3 regions of the Streptosporangium heterodermiicola genome follow, and region 2 is predicted to be linked to each of the others. Evidence: riboswitches for the same ligand, from Rfam matches in the RefSeq annotation. Region 2 holds a riboswitch; each other region holds the start of a gene.

Region 1 (3,269 bases), on a different contig from region 2:
CGGGGCCGTGCCGACGGTTATCGCGGTCGCCGCGTCGGCCTGGACGTCGGCCAGGGACTTGGCGCAGCCGGGGCGGCCGGTGCAGGCCGTCACACCGATCCACGGAGAGGCGGGATCGACGACGAGCCCGGCGGCCTCCAGGCGGGCGGCCGTGCCCGCGACCTCGGCGCGGTCCAGGCCGGGCAGGACCACGCCACGCCACGGCGTGAGCCGGATCTCCCCGCCCGAGGCGGCGTCCGCGAGCAGCAGTGCCGTCGCGGAGGTCAGCCGTCCCAGTGGGATCGCCACCCCGAGCGCGACCCGCGCGACCTCGTCGCCGATGTCGTCCCCGATGTCGTCGCCGTTCCCGTCTCCGATGCCATCTCCGGTGCCGCTCTCGATGTCGTTCCTGACGCCGCCCCCGGTGTCGCTTCGGGTGCCGCTTCCCGGGCCCGCCTCGCCTCCGGCACCGGTTTCGCTCCCTGTCCCGTTCGTGCTCCCGATGACGCCGACCGGTCCGAGGGGTACGACCCGCAGCCTTACCGGGTCGAAGGGCGTCGTACCGGGGAGGTCGAGGGCGGTTCGCACGCGAGCGGCGATCAGGGAGGGGCCGCCGGGGAGTTCGGCGATCCGCCAGGCGGTGACGTCCCGGGTGGCCAGCTCGTCGAGGAACGCCTCGGCGGCGGCGAGCAGGGCGGTCACGGCTCCGTCCAGCGGGACGCGCAGGCCGGTGTCGGTCCCGGCGAGGATCAGCGCGGCCTCGTCCGGCCCCGTGGGCAGGATCCCGGCGTCCGCGCCCAGACCGGCCACGTCTCCCCGGCCGTCGTCGAGGGCGAACATGAACCGCCCCGGCAGGGCGGCGAGGGCGGGGCTGGCGCACAGCCGCCGGTCCAGCTCACCGATCAGCGGTGTGACGTCGACGACCCCGCCGCCTTCCGGATGACCTGAACGGCTTGAACGACCTGGATGGCCTGGCTGGCCTGGATGGCTTGAACGGTCCGGGTGGTCCGGAGCGTCCATGCCACTTGGCCCGTTCAGGCCGTTCAGGTCGCTCGGTCCGCTCGGTCCGCTCGGTCTGTTCAGCCGGGCCGGTCCGTCCAGTCCGGTCAGCGGGGAGGCGAGGATGTTGCGGATCCGCTCGTGCGTCGCCGAGGGCAGCAGGCCCGCCCTCGCCATCCGCGCGGCGAACCCGTTCCCCGTATCGCTCTCCGTATCGCTTCCCGCGTCGCCGTCCGGATCCTCCGGGCCGAGGCCGCGTACCTGGACGTTCGCCCGGGAGGTCAGCTCGATGACGCCGCCGCCGTACGTCGACGCGGCCTCGGCGAGTTCGCGCAGCTGGGAGGGGGTGAGACGGCCGCCGGGCACGCGGACGCGGGCCAGGCCGCCGTCCGCGGCGGCATGGACCTGGAGCGCCCCGGGGCACGCGTCGAGTCGTGATCGTCCGGAAAAGTCGGCAATGGACACTCGAAGGATGTTAACGCCAGTTTCTTGCAACGAACCGGACTGCCGTAGTGTCATCGGTGGCGACGGCAAAGGGAGGAAGCCGGTGTGATTCCGGCGCGGTCCCGCCACTGTAACCGGGGAGCGAACCCCACCCGGGCCACTGTCCGACGACGGGCGGGAAGGCCGGGGTGAGCACCGATCCGGGAGCCAGGAGACTCCAGCCGTCGCGGCCGACGACGACCCGGGGCGAGGACCCCGAGGGAGGAAGCTCCGTGCGCTCTTCGCCGTTCCCCCGCGACACCGTGACATCGCCGTTCCCCCGCCACGCCGTGGCGTCCCTGGGCCGTACCGCCCTGCCTCTCCTGGAGTGTGGCGCGTGATCCTCCTGCTCTCGACCTCTGACACCGACCTGCTGAGCGCCCGCGCGAGCGGCGCCGACTACCGGCTCGGCAACCCCGCCAGGCTCGCCGCAGCCGACCTCCCGCCGCTGCTGGAGGGCGCCGACCTGGTCGTGGTACGCCTGCTGGGCGGGCGCCGCGCCTGGGAGGAGGGGCTGGACGCCCTGCTCGCCGGTCCCCGGCCCGTCGTCGTGCTCGGCGGCGAGCAGGCGCCCGACGCCGAGCTGATGGAGCTGTCCACCGTGCCCGGCGGGGTCTGCGCCGAGGCGCACGCCTACCTCGCCCACGGCGGCCCGGCCAACCTGACCGAGCTGCACCACTTCCTGTCCGACACGCTGCTGCTCACCGGCCACGGGTTCGCCGCGCCCGAGCCCACCCCCGCGTGGGGGACGCTGGAGCGCGAGGCGCGCGACCAGGACGGGCCCGTCGTCGGGGTGCTCTACTACCGGGCCCACCACGTGGCCGGAAACACGGCCTTCGTCGAGGCGCTCTGCTCGGCGATCGAGGACGCGGGCGCGCGGGCCCTGCCGGTGTACTGCGCCTCCCTGCGCACCGCCGAGCCCGGCCTGGTGGAGGTCCTGCGTACGGTGGACGCCCTGGTGGTGACCGTGCTCGCCGCGGGCGGCACCCGCCCGGCGACCGCGTCGGCGGGCGGGGACGACGAGGCCTGGGACGTCGGCGCGCTCGCCGAGCTGGACGTGCCGATCCTGCAGGGCCTGTGCCTGACGAGCAGCCGGGCCTCCTGGGAGGAGAACGACGACGGCCTGTCCCCGCTGGACGCCGCCACCCAGGTCGCGATCCCCGAGTTCGACGGGCGGATCATCACGGTGCCGTTCTCCTTCAAGGAGATCGACGAGGACGGGCTCACCGTCTACGTGGCCGACCCCGAGCGGGCCTCGCGGGTGGCGGGCATCGCGGTGCGGCACGCCGCGCTGCGGCACATCCCGCCCGCCGAGCGGCGGCTGGTGCTGATGCTGTCGGCCTACCCCACCAAGCACGCCCGCATCGGCAACGCCGTCGGCCTGGACACCCCGGCCAGCCTGGTGCGGCTGCTGGCCGCGCTGCGCGAGCGCGGGTACGACATCGGCGCCGAGGACGAGCTGCCCGGGGTGACCGGGCAGGACGGCGACGCGCTCATCCACGCGCTGATCGCCGCGGGCGGGCAGGACCAGGACTGGCTCACCGAGGAGCAGCTCGCCGGGAACCCGGTGCGCATCGCGGCGAGCCGGTACGCCGAGTGGTACGCCACCCTCCCCGCGGACCTGCGCGCCCGGATGGAGGAGCACTGGGGCCCGGCACCCGGCGAGCTGTTCGTGGACAGGTCGCGCGACCCGGAGGGCGAGATCGTGCTGGCCGCGCTGCGCTCCGGCAACGTGGTGGTCATGGTGCAGCCGCCGCGCGGCTTCGGCGAGAACCCCATCGCGATCTACCACGACCCCGACCTGCCGC
Region 2 (3,269 bases):
TGGAAAAAACCCAAGCAGCGAAGTTTGCCCTGAACTCCTGATAGGAAGAGGCCAGCGCGATCTGATCAGATCTCCCTCCAAAATTAAACAAAAGCGGGTTAAGGTTGGCCTTGTATTGCCGCATAGCCTTGCGATCGAGAGGGTTATTTGGGTCGTCGAATCGTGTGTGGCAGTTTGGACATAGGGCGATTAAGTTTTTGAATTCATGCTTTCTTGCTTTTGCCCACGGGATGATATGTGCGATCTCTACCGGCGTGGCACGGCAGGTCGGGATTGCGCAGCGATGGCCAGCCTCGATGAGGACGCGTCGTCGTAGATCACGGGGTATAGCAGGTCGCTTCGTGCTCATAACCGCATGCTAACGATGCACACCGACAGCAAAGGAGGCAACGCTAACCAGGTGAGGTCGGCGGAACAGCTTTGGGTGAGGCTGCCATGAGGTAGGAGATTAAGGTCCGTACTCTAACCGCAAATCGGACTTACTAAATGACTAAACGCGGGCAGGTCCTTGAGCTTTAGCTGTCCGGCTACCAAGCGGGATAGCGCGTGGGTGGCGCTGGTCGCGACCGGCCGAAGAGCCGCAGCGCGGCCAGCGACCGCCCGACGCGCGCAGGCCGCCGCAGGCGGACTGCCTTGACCCTGTAATGAAAGTCCTCGCGGATCGACCCGCCAACGCGATCTCGATCATGTAACTCAGGGACCTACATGGCCGGTTGCCCAGACGTCCCGGCAGCTCAGAGCATCGATCGCTCAATGAGCTGCTACGCCGACCGCTCCCCCGTGAATAGTTGCCTTTGCGACTGAACTAGTGGTAGTTGGTGTCGAACCACTTGGTCATCTCCAGCGGCGCGACCCCCTCGGCGCCGCGGGCCATCGCGAAGTACGGGTCCGCGACCCCGGAAAACCGCTCGGGCACCGCACCCACCAACGCGATCGCGTCCAACACCTGGTCATACAACGAGAACGTGTTGGACGGCACCCCATCCAACCCCGCCCCCGACAACTCCCGCCACACCCCTAGCCGCAAACCAGCGGCCGTCTCTCTCAGACCGGCGGCGTCCGTGCGCCCGGCCCAGTAATCCTCCGTCGCCCGCTTCAACTCGCGACGGCCCCCGATACGCGGGTACCCCAAAACGGTCGTGGTGACCTTGCTCATGGCGTCCTTCCCTCGGCTCATGCCATGCCGACCCACAGCCACGAGCGAGGACATGCGAAAGACGCATCCCAGGCCCTCCCACGAGGCCACGGATCACCGCACACCGGACGGCGCACGAGCGACTGGCAGGTCTTCGGACTCGCGGGCGTCCTACACACTTCCTACTGACCGTCGCTTCCCAGATGCACACACACCCAGTGCCAATGACGGCGTTCGTTCCCACTCACCGCTGCGGGGCAGTCCCGGAATCACACCGGGTTCCCTCTTACGACTCCCGGCACCACCACGGCCCCGGGAGAACCAACCGCGCCACGAGCATAACCCGCCTGCCGAAGAGATCACGCTCCCCCTGGCCGAGCAGCGCTACGCCGGAAGCGGCCACTGACAACTGAGCCGGCACGGCAACGCATCACCACTGTCCGCAAGGCCGCCAAAGAACGGGCTCATCGTGAAGTGGAGGGACTTCATAAAGATGCGTTCCAGGCACCCGGAAGCCGTCTTCGCTCTTCCGTACCGGATCCGGGGGAGTTGATCTAGGCTTGACCGCATGACTGGCTACCTTCAGGTTTCCACCACAGCGGACAGCCGTGATGCGGCGATGAATCTTCTCAGATCTGCCATCCGTGCGAAATTGGCAGCATCGGGCCAAGTCCTCGGACCTGCACAGTCTGTTTTCTGGCATGAGGGGAAAACGGGCGAAGGGGAAGAGTGGCAGATCTTCCTGAGGACGACCGTGGAGCGCTACCCGGACCTGGAATCACATTTGATATCCGAGCATCCGTGGAACAATCCCGAGGTGACCTTCACATCGATCGACGGTGGTTCGACCCCTTACTTGGAATGGCTGAGCAAGAAGACGGCGCCCCCTCCTGGACAGGACTGAATCTGCAACCCATCACCACTGTCCGCAGGATTCCGAAAGAACGGGCACGCCATGAGACCCGATGTCATACGGCGGGTGATGACGCTTCAGGGGAAATCATGGATTGCAGGTGTTCGCGCGCCTGCCGTACCTCCGGGGTGGCGTTCCATTTGAGGGACGCTCGGAGTATTTCGTGAACCCGTTTGTTGACTCTCGCCGAAGCGACGAACGGGAGCGCTCGCGCCAGTTCGTTCATCCGATCGGCTGCGAAAGACAGGTCGGAAGCCCTCAGCGCCGTTTGTATCTGCCGTCCCAGGTACTGTGCTCGGAAAAGCGGTGACCATTGCCCGATCGTGCTGGCCGCTTCGTTCAGCAGTGTTCCGGCTTCCCCGTACTCGCGAAGGTGGCTCAGCCCTATGCCGACGTCACCCGCCAAGGCGGCCTCTCCGAAGGGGGAAAGCCCTCCGACGTTGAGCGCGCGATCAAGCGCGTTCCGGGACGCTGCTTTCTGCTCCGGTATGAGCGCAAGGGAGCGCCCAAGGCGCATGTTCAAAGATGCCTGCTGGCTGCTGGTGATGTCCGGGACCAGTAGTCCTCGCTGGGCGTAGGTGACTCCTCGGGCGTGATCACCTCGGTAGAGACTGACCCGGCTCAGGCTGTCGTACGCGCGGGCCTGGCTCTTGAAGTCCTGGGCTCGGAGTGCGAGGTCAAGCGCGATTCCACCGGTCCGGTCGGCCTGGGCAAGCTTGCCTGCGTCATACAGAACGAGGGTGACCTGATACATGAGTTCAGAAACCGCTTTTTGCAGGGGCTGCTCGCTGACGTCTTTCAATACTCTGTCAACGTGCTGCATGTGACTTGACGCACGCGACATGAGGGGAATTCCGCCAAGTTCATAGCGGCTGCGAGCAAGTGACGTAGCCAACGTGTTCACATAGTTGGGGTCTTGATAGGGATTCGCACTGGTAGAAGGAACGAAGATAACGGATGCGGCGGCTGCCAGAAATTCCCTGCGTTCCACGGACTCCTCCACTTTGGGCGATATGCGTATTTCCCAGCCCACGCGCGCCAGCAGGTTGATGGCCTTCGCCATGCCGGTGTCCTTCTGACCTCGGGACACCTCGGAGACCCATGCCTGAGAAACACCTAGCTCACGGGCGAGATCGGTCTGGGTCCACCCTCGCTGCTCCATGATCGCTTTAAGGGCATCTGGGAAAGTCCGCACATCCACCGAGTGAGCGTATCGCTGTG
Region 3 (3,269 bases), 450 kb from region 2:
CGCCTCCGCCTCGGGGGTCGGGTAGAAGCCCAGGTCGATGGTGCGGTCGAGGAACCGCACGGCGGTGCGGACGGTCGCGCGCAGCCGGGCCCAGTCGATCCCGTCCTCGGAGGAACCCTCGGCCAGGTGGGCGGCGAGGTTGATCGAGCCGAGGTTGCAGACGGCGGTCTCCGCGTCGCCGGTGACCTCCAGGATCTCGGTGCAGAGGTTCGACAGGTGGATGACGTTCTCCGGCCTGGCCGTCTGGTTGGAGGTCCGGTTGGCCGCGTCCTTGAAGGTCATCCAGCCGTTGCCGGTCTGGGCGAGCGTGCGCATCATCCGCCCGTACAGGGTGCGGGCGGGGATCTGCCGGGTGAACCGGCCCTCGGCCTCGGCGGCCCGGTAGGCGTCGTCGAACGCGGCGCCGTACAGGTCGGTGAGGTGCGGGACCTCCTTGGGGTCGAACAGCGACCAGACCCCGTCGACCTCGACGCGGCGCATGAACTCGTCGGGGATCCAGTTGGCCAGGTTCAGGTTGTGCGTGCGGCGGGCCTCCTCGCCGGTGTTGTCGCGCAGCTCCAGGAACTCCTCGACGTCGGCGTGCCAGGGCTCCAGGTAGACGCAGGCCGCGCCCTTGCGCCGGCCGCCCTGGTTGACCGCGGCGACGCTGGAGTCGAGCGTGCGCAGCCAGGGCACGATGCCGTTGGAGTGGCCGTTGGTGCCCCGGATCAGCGAGCCCCGCGAGCGGACCCTGGTCCAGGCGATCCCGATGCCCCCCGCGTACTTCGACAGCCGCGCGACCTGCCCGTAGCGGTCGTAGATGGACTCCAGCTCGTCGCGGGGCGAGTCGAGCAGGAAGCACGAGGAGAGCTGGGGCCTGCGCGAGCCGGAGTTGAACAGCGTGGGCGAGCTGGGCAGGTAGGACAGGGTTGCCATGAGCGCGTACAGCTCGGCGGCCTCCTCGACGGTCTCGGACAGGCCGCAGGCCACCCGGAGGAAGAAGTGCTGCGGGCGCTCCAGGACCTTGCGGGTCCTCGGGTGGCGCAGCAGGTAGCGGTCATAGACGGTACGCAGCCCGAAGTACTCGAACCTGGCGTCGGCCTCCGGGTCGATCAACGCGTCCAGCACCCCGGCGTGGGCGGCCACGAACTCCGCGAGCCCGTCCTGGATCAGCCCCGCCTCGTGGGTCGCGGCGACGGACTCGGAGAAGTCACGGACGCCGTGCCCGGCGGCCTCGTCGGCGATCAGCCCGGCCAGCATCGCGGCGGCGACCCTGGAGTTGGCGGGATCGGTGATCACCCGTGCGGCGGCCTCGTCGATGGCCAGCCTGCGCCCGTCCAACGCGCTGGCGGCATTCTCGACATTCGCGGCATTCTCGACATCGCCGTTGTCCGTCGCGATCCCGGCGTTCCCGACGCCGCCCGTCGCGGTCGACACCGCGTTCCCGACGTTCCCGACGTTCCCGGTGTTTCCGGCATTCGCGACATTCTCCACGTCGCCATCGCCCGTCGCGGTACCCGCCGCGGTCTCCGCCAATGCCTGTGTCACGTAGTGCCCCTCGCTCGATCGGACTTCCCCGTACGGCTCCGCCGGATGGGCACGCGTCCGCGAGCGATCCCGGGCACGCCGGATCGCCTCGTTCCGCGGGCCCTCCCACGAGGCCCTGGACAATCACGTCACCGGCAGGTCTTCGGACTCACGGGCACACCACACACGCCTACCGGCCGTCGCTTCCCGGGCATGACTCACCCAGTGCTCAAATGACGGCTTTCGTTCCCGTTCACCGCTGCGGGGCAGTCCCGGAATCTCACCGGGTTCCCTCTTGCCTCGCCCCTCGCGGGGCGAACCAGCAACGAGCAGGATCCTACATCTAGGGGCGTCTGACGCAACTACCCCAACAAGTTGTGTCGGACGACTTCAGCAGCCCGAGCTCGTGAAGCACACCGCGAGTGCGGGCCGTCTCGGTGGAGAGCCACTGGCGAAACTCGTCGCCGCTGAGGTAGACCCGGCTCCAGCCGTGGGACGCGCACAGGGCACGCCAGCGCGGCGTGGCGTCGATACCGTCGCACAGGGCGATCGCGGCGTCCCGGTCCCCCGGGCTCATGTCCTTGGGCCCCAGCAGGCCGCACCAGTCGCTGTACTCCAGCCGGACGTCGACCTCCATGAGCGTCGGGGCGTCGATCCCGTCGATCCGGCCGCCGGAGGAGACCACCAGGGGCCGCAGGCGGCCCGCGGCGATCTCGGGCCGCAGGGCGCGCGCCGACCCCAGCAGGGCCGCCACCCCACCGGCGTGCAGCGCGTCGGCGGCGTCCTCGGGGGTGAGGTATCCGGCGTACTCCAGCAGCCGGGTGTCCACCCCGAGGCACTTGCCGATCATGCCGTAGAGCACGTGGTCGGAGCCGCCCTCCGACCGGCCGCCGACGGTCAGCTTCGCGGGGTCGCGCCGCAGCCGCGCGACGAAGTCCTCGAAGGTACGCAGGCTGGAGCCGGAGGGGACGACCAGGACCGCCCAGTCGCCGACCAGGCGGGCGATGGGGGTGGCGGCGTTCACCACGGCCGCGGTGTTGGCGATCTCCGCGGCGGCCACCATCGGCATCGAGGTGACGAGCAGCCTGCCCTCGCGCGCGAAGGGGCCGCGGAAGGCGCCGAACGCGTCGCGCGGGGCGGAGCCCAGGGCCCCCTCCCGCTCGACGGCCATCGCGGTGCTCACCAGTCCCGACTGGACCAGGACGGTCGCCAGCCTGCCCGCGATGCCGTCCCAGCCGTGGCCGTCGGCGGTCGGTTCGAGGAGGAACAGGCGCTTCACCGCGGAGGCGGCGCCGTCCGTGCCGCACCCCGCGACGAGCACGGCCCCCGCCGCCAATGCGAAAAACCCCCTACGGCGCATAAGCGCCCCTTCCCCCCAAGAACCCCCTATTCCACAGGTTACCTACCCATCACTTTCCGTGATGAAGTGGGGTATGCCGGAACTTCCGGTGGTCCGCACTCGATCACGGACCACCGGAAAAGACACCAAAAATCCGGATATCGGAGACGATCGCTTCACAGGATCCGAGGGCGGGACTCACTCCACCGTGACGCTCTTGGCCAGGTTCCTGGGCTTGTCGACGTCCCGGCCCAGCGCCACGGCCGCGTGGTAGGCGAAGAGCTGGAGCGGGATCGACAGCAGGATCGGGTCCAGCTCGGTCTCGTTCTTGGGCACCACGACGCAGTCGTCGGCCAGCTTGGGATCGGCCGTACGGTGGCCCACCATGAGCACCCGGCCGCCCCGGGCGCGGATCTCGCCCAGC

The links. Region 2 has a riboswitch for cobalamin ahead of ACSC1Q_RS06665 (uroporphyrinogen decarboxylase/cobalamine-independent methonine synthase family protein). Riboswitches for the same ligand answer to the same signal wherever they lie in the genome.
Region 1: linked by a shared signal. The riboswitch ahead of cobN (cobaltochelatase subunit CobN) and the one ahead of ACSC1Q_RS06665 (uroporphyrinogen decarboxylase/cobalamine-independent methonine synthase family protein) in region 2 are both predicted to bind cobalamin.
Region 3: linked by a shared signal. The riboswitch ahead of ACSC1Q_RS04710 (ribonucleoside-diphosphate reductase subunit alpha) and the one ahead of ACSC1Q_RS06665 (uroporphyrinogen decarboxylase/cobalamine-independent methonine synthase family protein) in region 2 are both predicted to bind cobalamin.

What each region holds. Positions count from the first base shown of each region.
Region 1 is NZ_JBPJSR010000013.1:237,417-240,685, forward strand. It holds gene ACSC1Q_RS27290 (ferredoxin-like domain-containing protein) at 1-1,443, opposite strand, end outside; cobalamin riboswitch at 1,490-1,662, shown strand; gene cobN (cobaltochelatase subunit CobN) at 1,799-3,269, shown strand, end outside.
Region 2 is NZ_JBPJSR010000002.1:640,369-643,637, reverse strand. It holds gene ACSC1Q_RS06670 (HNH endonuclease) at 1-349, opposite strand, end outside; gene ACSC1Q_RS06665 (uroporphyrinogen decarboxylase/cobalamine-independent methonine synthase family protein) at 806-1,156, opposite strand; cobalamin riboswitch at 1,264-1,476, opposite strand; gene cutA (divalent-cation tolerance protein CutA) at 1,704-2,039, shown strand; gene ACSC1Q_RS06655 (helix-turn-helix domain-containing protein) at 2,104-3,249, opposite strand.
Region 3 is NZ_JBPJSR010000002.1:194,499-197,767, reverse strand. It holds gene ACSC1Q_RS04710 (ribonucleoside-diphosphate reductase subunit alpha) at 1-1,527, opposite strand, end outside; cobalamin riboswitch at 1,644-1,845, opposite strand; gene ACSC1Q_RS04705 (tripartite tricarboxylate transporter substrate-binding protein) at 1,850-2,842, opposite strand; gene glmS (glutamine--fructose-6-phosphate transaminase (isomerizing)) at 3,044-3,269, opposite strand, start outside.